3 regions of the Kluyvera sp. 1366 genome follow, and region 1 is predicted to be linked to each of the others. Evidence: riboswitches for the same ligand, from Rfam matches in the RefSeq annotation. Region 1 holds a riboswitch; each other region holds the start of a gene.
What was found. Region 1 has a riboswitch for thiamine pyrophosphate ahead of thiB (thiamine ABC transporter substrate binding subunit). Riboswitches for the same ligand answer to the same signal wherever they lie in the genome.
Positions count from the first base shown of each region.

Region 1 (5,357 bases):
GCGGTAAAACGGTGGATTGGGCGACTAAGTATCTGCCTGCATCGCGTCTGCGCTGGCTGGCACCGCTGATGGCGGCGATTGGCCTGGGCGCGTTTATCGCAATCCAGTTCCATCCGATGATGCCAATCTTCCGCCACCTGCTGTGGAAAGTTTTCTTCGCTTAACGCGCTGTCACGCCAAGGATGGCGGCCGCGGCACTTTCACCGCGCACCAAACTCTCTGTACTGCCATCCCAATAGATGCGCCCGTCGACAATCACCAAACTGCGCGGCGCAATCTGCTGAGCATCTTCCAGGCTGTGCGACACCATCAACAAGGTGATGTTGCGGTTTTCGCATACCGAACGTACCAGCTGCAGCATCTCGTTGCGCAGCGCCGGATCCAGCGCTGAGAAGGGTTCATCCAGCAGCAAAATCGGTTGATTGCGCAGCAGGCAGCGCGCCAATGCCACGCGCTGACGCTGTCCACCGGAAAGCTGACCAGGCAAACGCGTGAGCATCGCCTGCAAGCCGGTTTGCTCGGCGATATCCACCACTTGCTGCTGCTGTTCGCGCGTCAATTTCAGGCCCGGATGTAAGCCCAACGCCATGTTTTGCTGCACCGTGAGATGCGGAAACAGATTGTTCTCCTGGAACAGCATAGAAACCGGGCGCGCCGACGGCACGCTGTGGGTATGATCTACGCCGTTCATCACCAGCGCGCCTTGATTGATCGGCAAAAAGCCGCCAATCAGACTCAGTAAAGTACTTTTCCCCGCGCCGCTCGGACCGAGGATCGCCAGACGTTCACCCGCCTGCGCCGCAAAACTGAAGCGCATCGGCAGATGCTGATAAAGGTAAGTAAGGTTATTCAGTGTCAGCATGGCGACCCGGTAATTTTTCCATCAGAGTAAAAAGTAGTAAGCAGAGCAGCAGCAGCAGGAGTGCGGTGACGGCACCGTCCGCACCGCGATAGGCGCCAATCTGTTGGAACAGATAGAAGGGCAGCGTGCGGAAATCGGCGCTGCCAAACAGCGCGACCACGCCGAAATCGCCAATCGACAGCACGCAGGCAAACGCCAGCGCCTGAGCAATCGGGCGTTTCAGCGCGCGCAGCTCAATCAGCCGCAAGCGGTTGAAACCGGAGATGCCGAGTGAAGCGCAGAGCTGGCTGTAACGGGCGCTGATATCGCGCATCGGATTCTCCAGCACTTTCATCGCATAAGGAATGGCGATCAGGGCGTTAGTAAAGATCACCAAACCATCGGCGCGCTGCGGCAACCCCACGGTGGCGTTGAACAGCAGAAAGAAACCGCTCGCCAGTACAATGCCCGGCATCGCCAGAATCAGCATGCCGCTCATCTCCATCGCCTGCGCGGCGACTCTGTTCTGGCGCTGCCGCAGTTCGCGGCTGCTCCACAGCAGCATCATGGTCAGCACCACGCAGAGCACGCCGGCGCCCACGGCAATACGCAGCGAGGTAAAGGTGGCTTGCCACAGCGCCGCTTGTTGCAGCGCACCGGCAACGCCGCCGCGCAAACCATCGACGATTACTGCCGCCAGCGGCGGTAACAGCAGCAGCAGCGCCAGGCCAATCAGCAACGTATCGCTGATGCGCGCCTGCCATGAATCCTGCGGATCGCGCCAGCCGCGAATGCTCTGGCTGCCGGTGGGAATGGCTTTGCTAAAGCGCTGGCTCAGCATTACCAGCAGCAAACAGCAAGCGAGCTGTAACAGCGCCAGCAGCGCCGCGCGGCCCGGATCGTAATCGAAATTTAGCGCCTGATAGATCGCCAGTTCCAGCGTGGTCGCTTGTGGTCCGCCGCCCAGCGCCAGCACCGTGGCGAAGCTGGCGAAACAGAGCATAAAGATCAGCGCCGCCGTCGGCAGAATCTGACGGCGCAGCCACGGCCACTCCAGCAGGCGAAACAGATTCCAGCCGCGCAGGCCAAGCTGGGCGGCGACTTGCCGCTGCTCGCCGGGAATGCTCTCCAATGCCTGTAACAGCAGGCGCGTCGCCAGCGGCAGGTTAAAGAAGACGTGCGCCAGCAGAATGCCCTGCAGGCCATACGGCGAAAAGTGGTAGTCAAAGCCGATGGTCGCGCACAGTTGTGCCAGCCAGCCGCTGCGACCGTACACGCTGAGCAAGCCAAACACCGCCACCAGCACCGGCAGCACCAGCGTCATGGCGCACAGACGTAGCAACAGATTGCGTCCCGGAAAACGGCGGCGGTAGAGCGCGCGCGCCAGCAGGATCGCGGGCAACACCGACAGCAGCGCCGACAGCAGCGCCTGCTCAAACGAGAACAGCAGCACATGATGCAAATAGCTGTCGTCGAGTAGCGCGCGCCAGTCGGTGGCCGGAGCGACCACCACCAATGCACCAAACGCCAGCAGCGCCACCGCGCACAGCAACAGCGCGATGGCGCTACCGGGAATCAACCAGCCGGGCATTAACGGCTAACGGCGCGTTGCCATGCGCTGATCCACGCGGCGCGATGGTCGGCGACTTCGGCTGACGTGAATTGCAACGCCTTCGCGGGCACCTGCAGCGCTTGATAACCGGCTGGCAGATCGCTTTTGATCACCGGATACATCCAGTTGCCGGTGGGAATGGTCTGCTGGAAGGCCGGAGAAACCATAAACTGCATGAACTGCTGCGCCAGCTTGGGCTGTTTACTGCTGGCGAGCTGCGCGGCGACTTCCACCTGTAAATAGTGGCCTTCACTGAATTCGGCTGCGGCGTAGTTCTCTTTCTTCTCTTCGATAATGTGATAAGCCGGAGACGTGGTGTAGCTCAACACCAGATCGCCTTCGCCTTTCAGGAACAGGCCGTAAGCTTCGCTCCAGCCTTTAGTGACGGTAACGGTTTTTTGCGCCAGCTTCTGCCACGCATCAGCTGCGTTATCGCCATACACTTTTTGCATCCACAGCAGCAGGCCAAGACCCGGCGTGCTGGTACGCGGATCTTCATAAATCACGCGCCATTTTTCCGGGCTTTCGACCAGCTCTTTCAGGCTTTTCGGCGGGTTCTTCAGTTTGTTTTTATCGTAGACGAAAGCGAAGTAGCCATAATCGAACGGGATAAAGGTTTGATTGTTCCAGCCATCCGGCAGTTTTAGGCTGCGGGTATCGACGCTGCTGTTGGCAAACAAGCCGGTTTTCTCCGCTGCCTGCACCAGATTGTTATCCAGCCCCAGCACTACATCGGCTTTGCTGTTTTTGCCTTCCATGCGCACGCGATTGAGCAGCGATACACCATCTTCCAGCGCCACATACTTCAATTCGCAGTCGCACTGCGCTTCAAAGGCTTTTTTTACCGCCGGACCGGGGCCCCAATCGGCAGAGAACGAATCGTAGGTGTAGACGGTCAGAACCGGTTTAGCAGCGAAAGCCGGAGCCGTAACCAGCAGCAACATAGGCAGAACTTTGTTTAACACTTTGCGCTCCTTGAGGAGAAGAGATGTTGAGTCGCAAAGGATCTGAGGCGTGAGGCATCTCAAATCCCTACGCCGGTATTAGCCGGATCAGGTTCGACGGGTTTCTCTCAGCCCTGATATCAAGGCACCCCGTTGAGAACGGCTCATTCTAGACATTTATATGACAGCGCGAAAGGATCACAGCTCCGGTGGTGCAAACCAGGCTGATTTGAAGTCAAACCAGCCGAGCGTATTCAGCCGCACGCCGCGCATACTGCGTTGCCCTTCCAGTAGCAGCCAGTGATGGAACAGCGGATGCAGATAGTCGCGGTCGATCAGCTGTTTGCTCCATTCCGCCAGCGGTAACGCTTTCTGCCGCCAGCGCGCGGCATCGGCTTGCCAGTCAATCGGGATGCAGTGATGCATCAACGGCAACTCGAATAGTTGCGCGAACAGCGCGTACTCCAGCGGCAGGGTAAAGTTGACGCTGCCAAGCCAGATATCACTTTCACCTTCGCCCTCGAACCACGCTTCGTAGCTCACGACACGAGTAATTAGCTCAACACCTTGCTGCGCCAGCAGCGGTCGCAGCGCGTTAGCAATACCTTCATGCTCAACGTGATGGCTGTACCAGCTCAGCGTCAGCTGAGTTAAGCCTGCCGGTTTATCGGCGGAGGTGAGATCGCGGCGATGGTGCCAGCGCGGCAGCAAGCCATAAGCCGGGAACCAGTAACGCTGATAGCCGACGCCAGCATGATTCAGTAAGGCGATGGGATTAAACAGATAGCTTACCCAGCGGCGGAAATGCGCATCGCGACCCAACTCGGAGCGCTGATCGTACAGCAGGAAGTAGCAGCCTTCTTCCAGACGACTCTCTTCCGATTTTTCATCGGCGGTTTCGCCCTGCAACTTGACTCCGGCATACACCAGCTCGTCGCTGATCTCCGGCAGCACCCAAATCGACACATCGTCAATCAGCGCGCGATAGCCAAAGTAATCATCAAAGGCGGCGATCTTCAGCTGCGTTTGCTGATTGCGCACCACGCTGTACGGACCGGTGCCAAGCGGCTGGCGGGCAAACTGGCGTAACGTGGGCCATTCGCGCGGCAGGATCATCGCGCTGACGCTGGCCAGCAGCCACGGCAACCAATCGTCCGGCTGGCTCAGATGGATATCCAGCGTCCAGGGCGCGGGCGAATCCAGTTTACTGATGTGAGAAAACAGCGGCTGGCTGCGCACGCGCTCCAGCGAAGCAATCACATCCGCCATTTCCAGTTCACGGCCATGATGAAAACGAATCGCCGGGCGCAGGAAGAAACGCCACTGCAGCGGCGAGGTTTGCTGCCAGTGATGGGCGATATCGGGTTCGATTTCCCCCTTTTCCTCATTTATGCGCATCAGGCCGTTGAAAATTTGTCGTGCCAGATGGGTTTCCGAGCGGCGCAGCGGCGAACCGGGCAGCAAATTGGGCAGCGGGCGATAATAGAGCACGCGCAGGATATGTTTGCCCTGGCGGAAGCTGCGGCCTAAATGCGCCGCAATCATCTGGCGCACCTGGTTTTTATCGCCCACCAGCTGCACTAACTGTTCGATGCGATCTTGTTCCAGCAGATCCTCGGCGCGCTGCTGCTGGAGCGCCAGGCCGGTGTAGCAAAAACTCAGCATTGAGCGCTTGCCGCGTCCCGCTTCTGCCTGCCAAATCAGCCAGCCTTCGCTTTGCATGGCGTTGAGCAGGTTACGCATATGGCGACGCGAGCAGTGCAGCAGATCGGCCAGCTCGCTGAGCGTGGTTTCCTGATCCTGCCCCTGACAGCTTTGCCATAGGCGGATAAATTGCTGCTGCAGACGTGAAGAGGACATAAAAGGGGAACTCCTTGTCAGAATCGCTCAGTTTTTCCTGCCTCATATTAGAGGCATACTGCCCGGCAATGGAAGAGCGGGAGGCATTCAGTAATGAATG
Region 1 covers NZ_JBTRDW010000005.1:139,344-144,700, reverse strand. Annotated here, with positions in the region: gene ACVLVH_RS12515 (DedA family protein) at 1-164, shown strand, start outside; gene thiQ (thiamine ABC transporter ATP-binding protein ThiQ) at 161-862, opposite strand; gene thiP (thiamine/thiamine pyrophosphate ABC transporter permease ThiP) at 846-2,432, opposite strand; gene thiB (thiamine ABC transporter substrate binding subunit) at 2,432-3,418, opposite strand; TPP riboswitch at 3,465-3,560, opposite strand; gene sgrR (HTH-type transcriptional regulator SgrR) at 3,596-5,257, opposite strand.

Region 2 (5,357 bases), on a different contig from region 1:
AAGATGCAAGGCAACGCCACGGCTCAGATCGACATCCGCCGCATGAACTTTTACCGAACGCGGCGTTGGGGTGATTTGTCCGCGCAGCGCGCTGGCAGGCAGTTGCACCACATCGGCATTCTTTGTGAAACGACTTTGCGGCAGCATTAGCACGTTTTTATCGTCGGCAATGCGCTTCCATTGGCCGCCAAACGGCTTAACAAAGTCGCTGAGGTTTTCGGTATCGGTGCTGGTGATAATTTTTGGCGTGGCATTGGCGGCGGTGACATACCAGCGCGGCATCACGTCGGTGATAAACAGCTGCCAGTATTCATTGACGATAGGGATCTCAATCGACTCACCCGCCGCGATACCTTTGAATTTCTCCGTCGGTTCCAGACGGGTTAAATCGCCGACGATATGGGTCATTTTGAACTGATCGTTATCCACCCGCAGCGTTTCGTGCACGTTGCTCATGTAGATTGCCCAGTTTTTACTGGTGAGCGCCGGACCGTTGTTGGTCAGCGTGATGGTAGCGGTGTTGCAGGATGCCCAATCGGCACCGAGTTTCGCGCAGTTCACGCCGTGATCGGCCGCCTGGTTGTCAGTGACCTGATACTGCACGCCGAAATGACTGATTTGATCGACGACCTGCTGATTACTGCGCGGGGATGAACTGCAGGCGGCAAGGCTCATCACGCTCAGCGCCAGTAAACTGATTTTTAACTTTTTCATGTTGTTATCCTTCTCCACGGAGGTAAGTCTCTGGCTCCTGCCAGATCGGGGTCAAAACAGGGTGAATGGCGCGACGACCATAAATTTGATGTCTTTCTCGTCCTGGAAGATGTTGCCGTAGCCGCCGCTATAGCTGGGAAGATCGCTGTGATTGTCGTAGCGGGTGTAGTGCAGTTTGAATTGGGTGTCTTTGGCGCGGCCTTGCTGGATGGTGTAAACCAGGTCGAGGCTCCACGCTGATTCTTTCAGGCGCTGATTTTGGTCGTAGAGGGGATTGGTGGAAGGCTTCGCGTCCCAACCGTAGGCGTACGATGTACCGACTTGCCAGCCAGGTAATTGCCAGTGTCCCAGATCCACCATCACACCGGCGAAGAGCGCTTTCTCACCGTTGGCGTTCCAGTCTGAGCGAGAATCCCACCACACGTCCATGCGGCCATTCGAGCTGGCGTAAGACGGCGTCATACGTTGCAGGAAGAAGCCCTGATTACCCTCGGCTTTTACCCATGTGCCTTCGAGGCGGAAATCGAACGCGCCGAGCGTGTAGCCGAACGTCAGCGCCTGCAGCCACGCGAGGCCATCGTAAACATCGTTCACCTGGCCAACGCCGCTGTTGTCACGATCCTTCGCGCCATAAAATTGATAACTGGTGCGCAGCGGTGCATCGGCCAGCGGCAGCTGATAAGAGGCTTTGGCAAAATACTGATCCATGTAATTTGCCGCCTGGCCGTAGGCGCCTTCCAGCACCAGCGCGTTTTTAAAATCGTATTTGGCACCAAAGGATTGCAGCCACGGAATCTCCGTCACGCCATCGGCTTTACGGAAGTTGTACATGTCGCGATACCACGGCGCTTTGTATTCGTCAGTCCACATCCAGGAGACGGAAAGGGCGCCGGCGTCGCTAAAATCAAAGGTGGTGCCGGCCTCAACGCCGCGATAGGTGCCGGGCAGGAAGCTCCAGTGCGGTGCCAGCAGCGTCTGCCCGGTGGGCTGCAGATAGCCTGCGCGCAGCCAGTTATCCTGCCATTTTGCCTTGATGGCGGCTTTATAGAGACTTAAGCCGCTCTTATCTCCGCTCCAGTCCTCATCCCAGCGCGTACGGGCATTGCTGAAACCAATTTCATTCGGTGCCGCCGGGCCGCCGTTGCTTAACTCCAGCGCGCCAAACGCTGCCAGATCGAGGCCGATCACCTCACCGGCGTAACCGGATGAGAAGTCGAGATTGGCATTCGCAGAGGCGTGATGCAGATTGGCATCATACTGACCGTACGAGCCTTTTTGCGGATCCATCTCTTTGCGATCGCGCTGGCGTTGCCAGTAAAACAGATTGCCAGAGAGAGTGGCGTCTTCGACAAAACCCACGGCGTGGGCGGAGGGAACCGGCACAAAAGTGCCGGCAAACAGGGCAGAGACAATGGCCGCAGAGAGCGGCGCGCGTGGAATCCGACGCATAGCAAATCCTCCGTGATGCTTCCATGAATAATTAACAAATCCGTATTGTTTCGTCATGAAACAAGTTGCCGGCGATGCTATTTTTCGCGACGCGAATTATCAATGGAATTTATTACAAAGTATGACGCAGCACGCAAAAAAGCGTCGTTTTAAGGCGTTTTATCAATAAGTTACATGAATGTGTAATTTGTTGCTTTGTGAGCCAGATTCCAGGAAAGCGGCGTTTACTTGCTTTACCCCAACTTGTTCCCTATGCTCGCCAACGTAGTTTTGACTCGGGGTGCCCCTTTAATACAGGGCTGAGATACACCCGCCGACCTGATCTGGATAATGCCAGCGTAGGGAAGTCAGATGCCTGACCGCATTCGCCTTCTTGATCGCCGGTTGGGAGCCTTATGAAACAGCCTGACCTTCTTTCCCCCGCGCAACTCGCGCACTCTCTGCAATTGCTGCGTCAGCAAGCGCCGCTGGTGCACTGCATGACCAATGACGTGGTGCAAACCTTTACTGCCAACGTGCTGCTGGCACTGCAAGCTTCGCCCGCGATGGTGATCGATCCTGAAGAAGCGGCGCAGTTTGCCGGTTTTGCCGATGCGTTGTTGATAAACGTAGGTACGCTGACGCGCGACCGTCGTGATGCGATGTGGGCGGCGGTGCAAGCGGCGCAAACCGCAGGCACGCCGTGGACGCTGGATCCGGTGGCGGTCGGCGCACTAACGCTGCGCACCGCATTCTGTCAACAGTTACTGAGCCTGCAACCGGCGGCGATTCGCGGTAACGCTTCAGAAATTCTCGCCTTGGCGCAACAGGCTAGCGGCGGACGCGGTGTCGACAGTCTGCATCAGGCCGATGTCGCGTTAAGCGCTGCCCAGCAGCTGGCGCGCGATTACCACACCGTTGTGGCGGTGACCGGTGAAGTGGATTATGTCACTGACGGCGTGCAGACATTCGCCATCCCCGGCGGCAGCCCGCTGATGACGCGCGTGGTTGGCACCGGCTGCGCGTTGACGGCGGTGGTTGCCGCCTGCACCAGCTTGCCGGGCGATCGCCTGCAGCATGTCGCTGCGGCCTGCCGCGTGATGTCGCTGGCGGGTGAGCAGACAGCGCGCCAGGTCGCCGGGCCAGGCGGCTTTGCCGCTGCTTTCCTCGATACGCTGTGGACGCTGGAGGTCGAGGCATGAAACGCATCAATGCATTGACCATTGCTGGCACCGATCCGAGCGGCGGCGCAGGTATTCAGGCCGACCTCAAAGCTTTCTCCGCGCTGGGCGCGTATGGCACCAGCGTCATCACCGCGCTGGTGGCGCAGAACACCTGCGGCGTGCAGTCGGTGTATCGCATCGAACCTGATTTTGTTGGCGCACAGCTCGATTCGGTGCTGAATGATGTGCGCATTGATGCTGCGAAGATAGGCATGCTGTCCGAAACCGCTATTGTCGAGGTGGTCGCCGAGCGGCTGAAACGGGCCAGCCTGCCGTTTGTGGTGCTGGATACGGTGATGATTGCCAAAAGTGGCGATGCGCTGCTGTCGCCGGATGCGGTGGCGAGCGTGCGCGAATTGCTGCTGCCGCAGGTATCGCTGATCACACCAAACCTGCCGGAAGCCGCCGCGCTGCTGGGACGCGCGATGGCGCAGGATGAGAAAACCATGTTGCAGCAGGGCGATGCGCTGCTCGATCTTGGCTGCGAAGCGGTGCTGATGAAGGGCGGACACCTTAGCGATGCCGAAAGCCCGGACTGGCTGATTACCCGCGACGGACGTCAGCGCTTTACCGCGCCGCGCGTCAATACGCGCCACACGCACGGCACCGGATGCTCGCTTTCAGCCGCGCTGGCGGCGTTGCGTCCGCGCCATGATAGCTGGGCGGTAACGGTCGCTGAAGCCAAGGCGTGGCTGCAACAGGCGCTGCTGCATGCCGATTCGCTGGAGGTCGGCAAAGGCATTGGGCCGGTGCACCATTTCCATCAATGGTGGTAGGGCGTAACGCCAGATTGCCGCTTTTTCACTGCGCATCCGTCTGAAAAATGGAGTCAGCAATTTGCCAGCCTGGCGCTTTCCGGTCCAGGCTGTTGGGGGCGAATCGGCAACGGCCGGTTCCAATCCAGCCATTTATCAGGAGCGAACATGACGGACATCGTACAGTTATTGGGCAAAGAGGCGGATAGCCTTCTTCAACATCGCTGCATGACCATTCCAGCGGATAGCCTCTATTTACCCGGCGCGGATTACGTTGATCGCGTGATGATCGACAACAATCGTTCTCCTGCCGTACTGCGCAACATGCAAACGCTGTACAACACCGGACGTTTAGCCGGCACCGGCTATTTGTCGATTCTGCCGGTCGATCAGGGCGTTGAGCACTCGGCGGGCGCATCCTTTGCGGCCAATCCAGCTTATTTTGATCCAAAAAACATTGTTGAGCTGGCGATTGAAGCCGGCTGTAACTGCGTCGCCTCTACCTACGGCGTGCTGGCTTCGGTTTCTCGCCGCTACGCGCACCGCATTCCGTTTATGGTGAAGCTGAACCACAACGAAACGCTGAGCTATCCGACGCAATACGATCAGACGTTGTACGCCAGCGTGGAACAGGCCTTCAATCTGGGCGCGGTGGCGGTTGGCGCCACCATCTACTTTGGTTCTGAACAATCACGTCGCCAGATTGAAGAGATCTCGGCGGCCTTTGAACGTGCGCACGAGCTGGGCATGGTGACGGTGCTGTGGGCCTATCTGCGTAATGATGCGTTCAAGAAAGAGGGCGTCGATTATCACGCCAGCGCCGATTTAACTGGCCAGGCCAACCATCTGGCGGCGACCATCGGTGCGGATATCGTCAAGCAGAAGATGGCGGAGAATAACGGCGGCTATAACGCGGTGAAGTTTGGTCACACCGATGAGCGCGTCTATAGCAAGTTGACTTCGGAAAACCCGATAGATTTGGTGCGTTACCAGCTGGCGAACTGCTATATGGGACGCGCAGGTTTGATCAACTCCGGCGGCGCTTCTGCGGGCGAAACGGATATCGCGGAGTCAGTGCGTACGGCGGTGATCAATAAGCGTGCCGGCGGCATGGGGCTGATTCTGGGGCGCAAGGCGTTTAAGAAGACGTTGAAAGAGGGCGTGCAGTTGATTAATGCGGTGCAGGATGTGTATTTGTCGAAGGATGTGACGATTGCTTGATTGAGTGGGGGCTGTG
Region 2 covers NZ_JBTRDW010000003.1:91,817-97,173, reverse strand. Annotated here, with positions in the region: gene ACVLVH_RS07265 (beta-N-acetylhexosaminidase) at 1-714, opposite strand, end outside; gene chiP (chitoporin ChiP) at 766-2,163, opposite strand; TPP riboswitch at 2,430-2,525, shown strand; gene thiM (hydroxyethylthiazole kinase) at 2,559-3,344, shown strand; gene thiD (bifunctional hydroxymethylpyrimidine kinase/phosphomethylpyrimidine kinase) at 3,341-4,141, shown strand; gene fbaB (class I fructose-bisphosphate aldolase) at 4,289-5,341, shown strand.
Region 2: linked by a shared signal. The riboswitch ahead of thiM (hydroxyethylthiazole kinase) and the one ahead of thiB (thiamine ABC transporter substrate binding subunit) in region 1 are both predicted to bind thiamine pyrophosphate.

Region 3 (5,357 bases), on a different contig from region 1:
CTTCTCCAAGACGCTGGCGCCGGGGCTGCGTGTCGGTTGGGTGGCGCCGGGGCGCTATCGCGATCGCGTGCTGCATATGAAATATATCAGCACCGGATCGACGGCCACACAGCCGCAACATGCGGTCGCCGAGTTTATTCGTCTTGGTCATTATCTGCCGCATTTGCGGCGCATGCGTCAGGTATATCAACGCAATTATGAAACCTTTAGCTGCTGGGTACGCCACTACTTTCCGTGTGGGATTTGTGTGTCGCGTCCGCAGGGCAGTTTCCTGATGTGGATTGAATTGCCAGAGGCATTTGACGCGGTCAGGCTCAATACCGAATTGCGTGAGCTGAACATGCAGGTTGCCGTAGGCTCGCTGTTTTCGGCCTCGGGTAAGTATCGCAACTGCTTGCGCCTGAATTATGGTTTGCCAATGAATGAGCACACAGAGCAGGCGATAGCTCAACTCGGCGCAGCGGTAGAACGTGCCATGCTGGCTTGTAGTCATGGATCCGTGCATACCTCCTCCCTGATCACGTGAAGAAAGGCAGGGCTGGGAGAGGTTGAGACCAGCCCTGGCCCGCTGCAAGCGACAGCGGGCAGGCACACTTTAGTCTTGTCAGGAAATGACGCCAGCCCCTACATCACGCTGCTGCGCGGCAGATTCCAGCGTTTCATCCTTACTTATCGCGCATTACACTGCTTCTGCGGGTTCGATTCCATTTTCCACCAGTGACAGTAACTGCTGCGTTGCTGCGCGCCAGTCGGCGGCCTGGGTAATCGCGCTCACCACCGCAATGCTGCCCACGCCGGTAGCCAGCACTTCCGGCACGCGCGCCAGTGAAATACCGCCAATCGCCACGGTTGGCACATTGTGCAAACGCGCCAGGTGGCGTTTCAATTCCACCACGCCTTGCGGCGCAGAAGGCATGTCTTTGGTTTGCGTAGGATAGATGTGGCCAAGCGCAATGTAAGAAGGGCGCAGCGCCAGAGCCCGATCTAACTCGGCATCGTCATGCGTCGATAAACCCAGGCGCAATCCCGCCTCGCGAATGGCCGCCAGATCGGCTACATCGAGATCTTCCTGGCCGAGGTGCACGCCATAAGCGTGATATTTAATGGCTAAGCGCCAGTAATCATTGATAAACAGGCGAGCGCGATACTGTTTGCCGAGTGCAATCGCCTCGCGCACCGCATCTTCCACCTCGTAATCTTCACAATCTTTGATGCGCAGCTGTATGGTGCGCACACCGGCTTCCAGCAAGCGCGCGATCCATTCCACGCTATCAACAACCGGATACAGCCCCAGCTTTGAGGCTGTGGCAGGAAAGGCGTCGGTCATACATTTTCCTCTTTAAGGGTATCGGCAGCGTGATAGATCTCGCCGCCACGATTGCGGAAGGCGTTCGACATTTGCGCCATACCCATCTCAATCGGCTGGGCTTCAGCCTGTTGGCGGGCGGCAAACTCACGCACTTCCTGGGTAATTTTCATCGAGCAGAATTTCGGGCCGCACATCGAGCAGAAGTGCGCTAATTTTCCTGATTCCTGCGGCAGGGTTTCATCGTGATAGGCGCGTGCGGTGTGCGGATCGAGCGCCAGATTGAACTGATCTTCCCAGCGGAATTCAAAACGCGCTTTCGACATCGCATTGTCACGGATCTGCGCACCGGGATGACCTTTTGCCAGATCCGCCGCGTGCGCAGCGATCTTGTAGGTGATCAGCCCTTGCTTCACATCCTCTTTGTTCGGCAAACCGAGGTGCTCTTTCGGCGTCACGTAACACAGCATGGCGCAGCCGAACCAGCCAATCATGGCCGCGCCGATGCCGGAAGTGAAATGGTCATAGCCGGGCGCGATATCGGTGGTGAGCGGGCCAAGCGTGTAAAACGGGGCTTCGTGACAATGCTCAAGCTGTTCGGTCATATTGCGTCGAATCATCTGCATGGGCACATGGCCCGGACCTTCAATCATCACCTGCACATCGTATTCCCAGGCGATTTTGGTCAGTTCGCCCAGCGTATGCAGTTCGGCAAATTGCGCCTCATCGTTGGCATCCTGAATCGAGCCGGGACGCAGGCCGTCGCCCAGTGACAGCGCCACATCGTAGGCGGCACAAATTTCACAAATCTCGCGGAAGTGCAGATAGAGGAAATTTTCGGTGTGATGCGACAGGCACCATTTCGCCATAATCGAGCCACCGCGCGACACAATGCCGGTCAGGCGTTTGGCCGTCATCGGCACATAGCGCAGCAGCACGCCAGCGTGAATAGTGAAGTAGTCAACGCCTTGTTCCGCCTGCTCCAGCAGCGTGTCGCGGAAAATCTCCCAGTTGAGATCTTCTGCAATGCCGTTCACTTTCTCCAGCGCCTGATAAATCGGCACCGTACCAATCGGCACCGGACTATTGCGCAAAATCCACTCACGCGTTTCATGGATATAGCGGCCGGTTGAGAGATCCATCACAGTGTCTGCGCCCCAGCGCGTTGACCACACCAGCTTCTCCACTTCCTCTTCAATAGATGAGCTCACCGCAGAGTTGCCAATGTTGGCATTCACTTTCACCAGGAAGTTGCGGCCGATAATCATCGGTTCGGATTCGGGATGGTTGATGTTCGAAGGGATGATGGCGCGGCCGCTGGCGACTTCCTGACGGACAAATTCCGCGGTGATATTTTCTGGCAGATTGGCACCAAAGCTGTGACCCGGATGCTGCTGTAACAGCACTTCACCGCGAATACGCTCGCGGCCCATGTTTTCACGCAGCGCGATAAACTCCATCTCCGGCGTGATGATGCCCTGACGCGCATAGTGCAGCTGGGTAACCCGGCGACCCGCTTTGGCACGGCGCGGTTGCGGCAGCTGCTCAAAACGCAGATGGTCCAGGCCTTCATCCGCCAGACGCTGCTGCGTGTAACGGGAACTCAGCTGGTGGATGGTTTCGCTGTCGTCACGTTCTTCGATCCAATTGGCACGCAGCCTGTCGAGTCCCTGATGCACATTAATGGTGGCTTGAGGATCGCCATAAGCCCCGGCGGTGTCGTAAACCGGCACCGCTTCATTTGGCTCATAGTGCGGATTCTCTTTGCTGCCGCCTATGTGCGTTGGACTGAGCTGTATCTCACGCATCGGCACGCGAATATCCGCGCGGCTGCCGGTGATCCAGATACGTTTGGAGTTGGGGAAAGCGGTTCCCTGCAGGGAATCGATAAATTCTTGCGCCTGAGCGCGTTGTTCACGACGAGAAGTTTTAGCAGACATAGCAAGTTTCCGGTAACGGTTGGAAGTTGCTTGTCCAGAGTTCGGAAGGAGTAACAGGTACGGTGCCGGGCGCCAGCATGCACCGTGCTGATAATGTCTACTCTTGTTCCCTTCGCAGGTACTAACCTGATCAGGTTCCGCGGATCCCGAATTAACGGTCTCAGCCCTAGAGGGCACTCCGACAAGTTGGTGTTTTGTGGTTTAAGCTACTTTGCTTGCCATTTTGCACCTGGGCAGTGCTCGTGACCGTCACGTACTACGTGTACGCTCCGGTCCCTGCGCGCTGTCCGAGTGCAAACTGGCTGCGCACGCTACGCTTAAACCGCAAAATTTGCCTTTTGATTGTCGTTAAAGAAGACAATAAAAAAGCCCATTTAGCATAAGAGGGCTTTTCTTGAATAACAAGTTTTTTACATCTTCGGGGTTCTAAGCCGGGCGGGCAATGGCGCTGTCGTTGGCAACCGGCGGAAGCGCCAGCTGGTTGTCCCAGGCGAGTTGCACCAGCTTATCTTCCAGCGTGAAGCGCGATTCCAGCACCTCGCCGACTTCGGAGAGCGCGGTTTGAAAATCCACGCAATTATCATCGTTAATCGCTTGCTGCAGATGGCTATCGTAGAGCTGCATGATGCGATCGGTATTCGCCTCCAGTGCCGGATAAATCTGCGCAGCGACGAATAAGGGGCTATCACCCTGCATCTCACTAATGATGTGTTCATACACGCTGAAATGGCCGGTGGAAAGGTAATCCACCAGGTTGTGACAAAATGCGTCCAGCGCCTGTTCATCCAGCGTGGATAACGCATCTTTTTGTGGCTTCATGCCAATAAGCTCGTAGTAAGTGACGAGCAGCTGTCGACGGGCGCGCAGCCATGAATCAACCAATTCATTTCCGCCGCCTACACGCTCTGTCAGGTTATCTAACTGGTTAAGCATATGGGGCTCCAGGTAGGTTATAGTTGTTTATTACACACTTAATATTAGGATTTCAGCGTGCGATTTGACGCTAAGGACAACGATTAAGATGCAACGTGAGATCTCAAGCTTAGACGCTGGATGGTGGGTTGTCAGCCATGAGCAAAAACTTTGGTTGCCGCAGGGCGAATTGCCGCATGGCTTAGCCAGCGATTTTGGCCTCAGCGGCAGCAACGCGATTTTGATCGGCGAGTGGCAGGGCGAGAATGTCTGGCTGGTACGTGAATCGCGTCCGGACAGCATGGGCTCCGTGCGCCAACTGATTGATGAGGATGTCGGCCTGTTCCAAATCGCCGGACGTGGCGTGCAGCTGGCGGAGTTTTACCGCTCGCATCGCTGGTGCGGCTATTGCGGCCATGAGATGCACATCAGCAAACGCGAATTTGCCTGCTTGTGCAATCACTGCCGCGAGCGTTATTACCCGCAAATTGCGCCGTGCATCATCGTGGCTATCCGCCGTGGCGATGAGATCCTGCTCGCCAATCATGCGCGTCATCGTAACAATATCTACACCGTGCTGGCGGGCTTTGTCGAAGTGGGCGAAACCTTAGAACAAGCGGTGGCGCGGGAAGTGATGGAGGAGAGCAACGTGCGGGTGAAAAACGTGCGTTACGTTACCTCGCAGCCGTGGCCGTTCCCGCACTCTCTGATGATGGCGTATATGGCGGAATATGACGGCGGCGATCTGCAACACGACGGCAAAGAGCTGCTGGATGCCGGCTGGTATCGCTACGACGATCTGCCGCTGTTGCCGCCGCCCGGCACGGTGGCGCGTCGCCTGATTGAAGATACCGTTGCCCTGTGCCGCGCCAGCGCGGCGTGAAAATGCTACACTGCTGGCCTTAGCATGAGAGAGCCCATTATGAGTGAACTGAAGAACGATCGTTATCTGCGCGCCCTGTTACGTCAGCCGGTAGATGTCACACCGGTATGGATGATGCGACAAGCCGGGCGTTATTTGCCGGAGTACAAAGCCACGCGCGCTGAAGCCGGTGATTTTATGTCGCTGTGTAAGAATGCTGAGCTGGCGTGTGAAGTCACGCTGCAACCGCTGCGTCGCTATGCGCTGGATGCGGCAATTCTCTTCAGCGATATCCTCACCATTCCGGATGCGATGGGACTTGGGCTCTACTTTGAGA
Region 3 covers NZ_JBTRDW010000017.1:19,838-25,194, forward strand. Annotated here, with positions in the region: gene ACVLVH_RS23635 (aminotransferase-like domain-containing protein) at 1-526, shown strand, start outside; gene thiE (thiamine phosphate synthase) at 680-1,327, opposite strand; gene thiC (phosphomethylpyrimidine synthase ThiC) at 1,324-3,246, opposite strand; TPP riboswitch at 3,337-3,437, opposite strand; gene rsd (sigma D regulator) at 3,673-4,179, opposite strand; gene nudC (NAD(+) diphosphatase) at 4,268-5,041, shown strand; gene hemE (uroporphyrinogen decarboxylase) at 5,081-5,357, shown strand, end outside.
Region 3: linked by a shared signal. The riboswitch ahead of thiC (phosphomethylpyrimidine synthase ThiC) and the one ahead of thiB (thiamine ABC transporter substrate binding subunit) in region 1 are both predicted to bind thiamine pyrophosphate.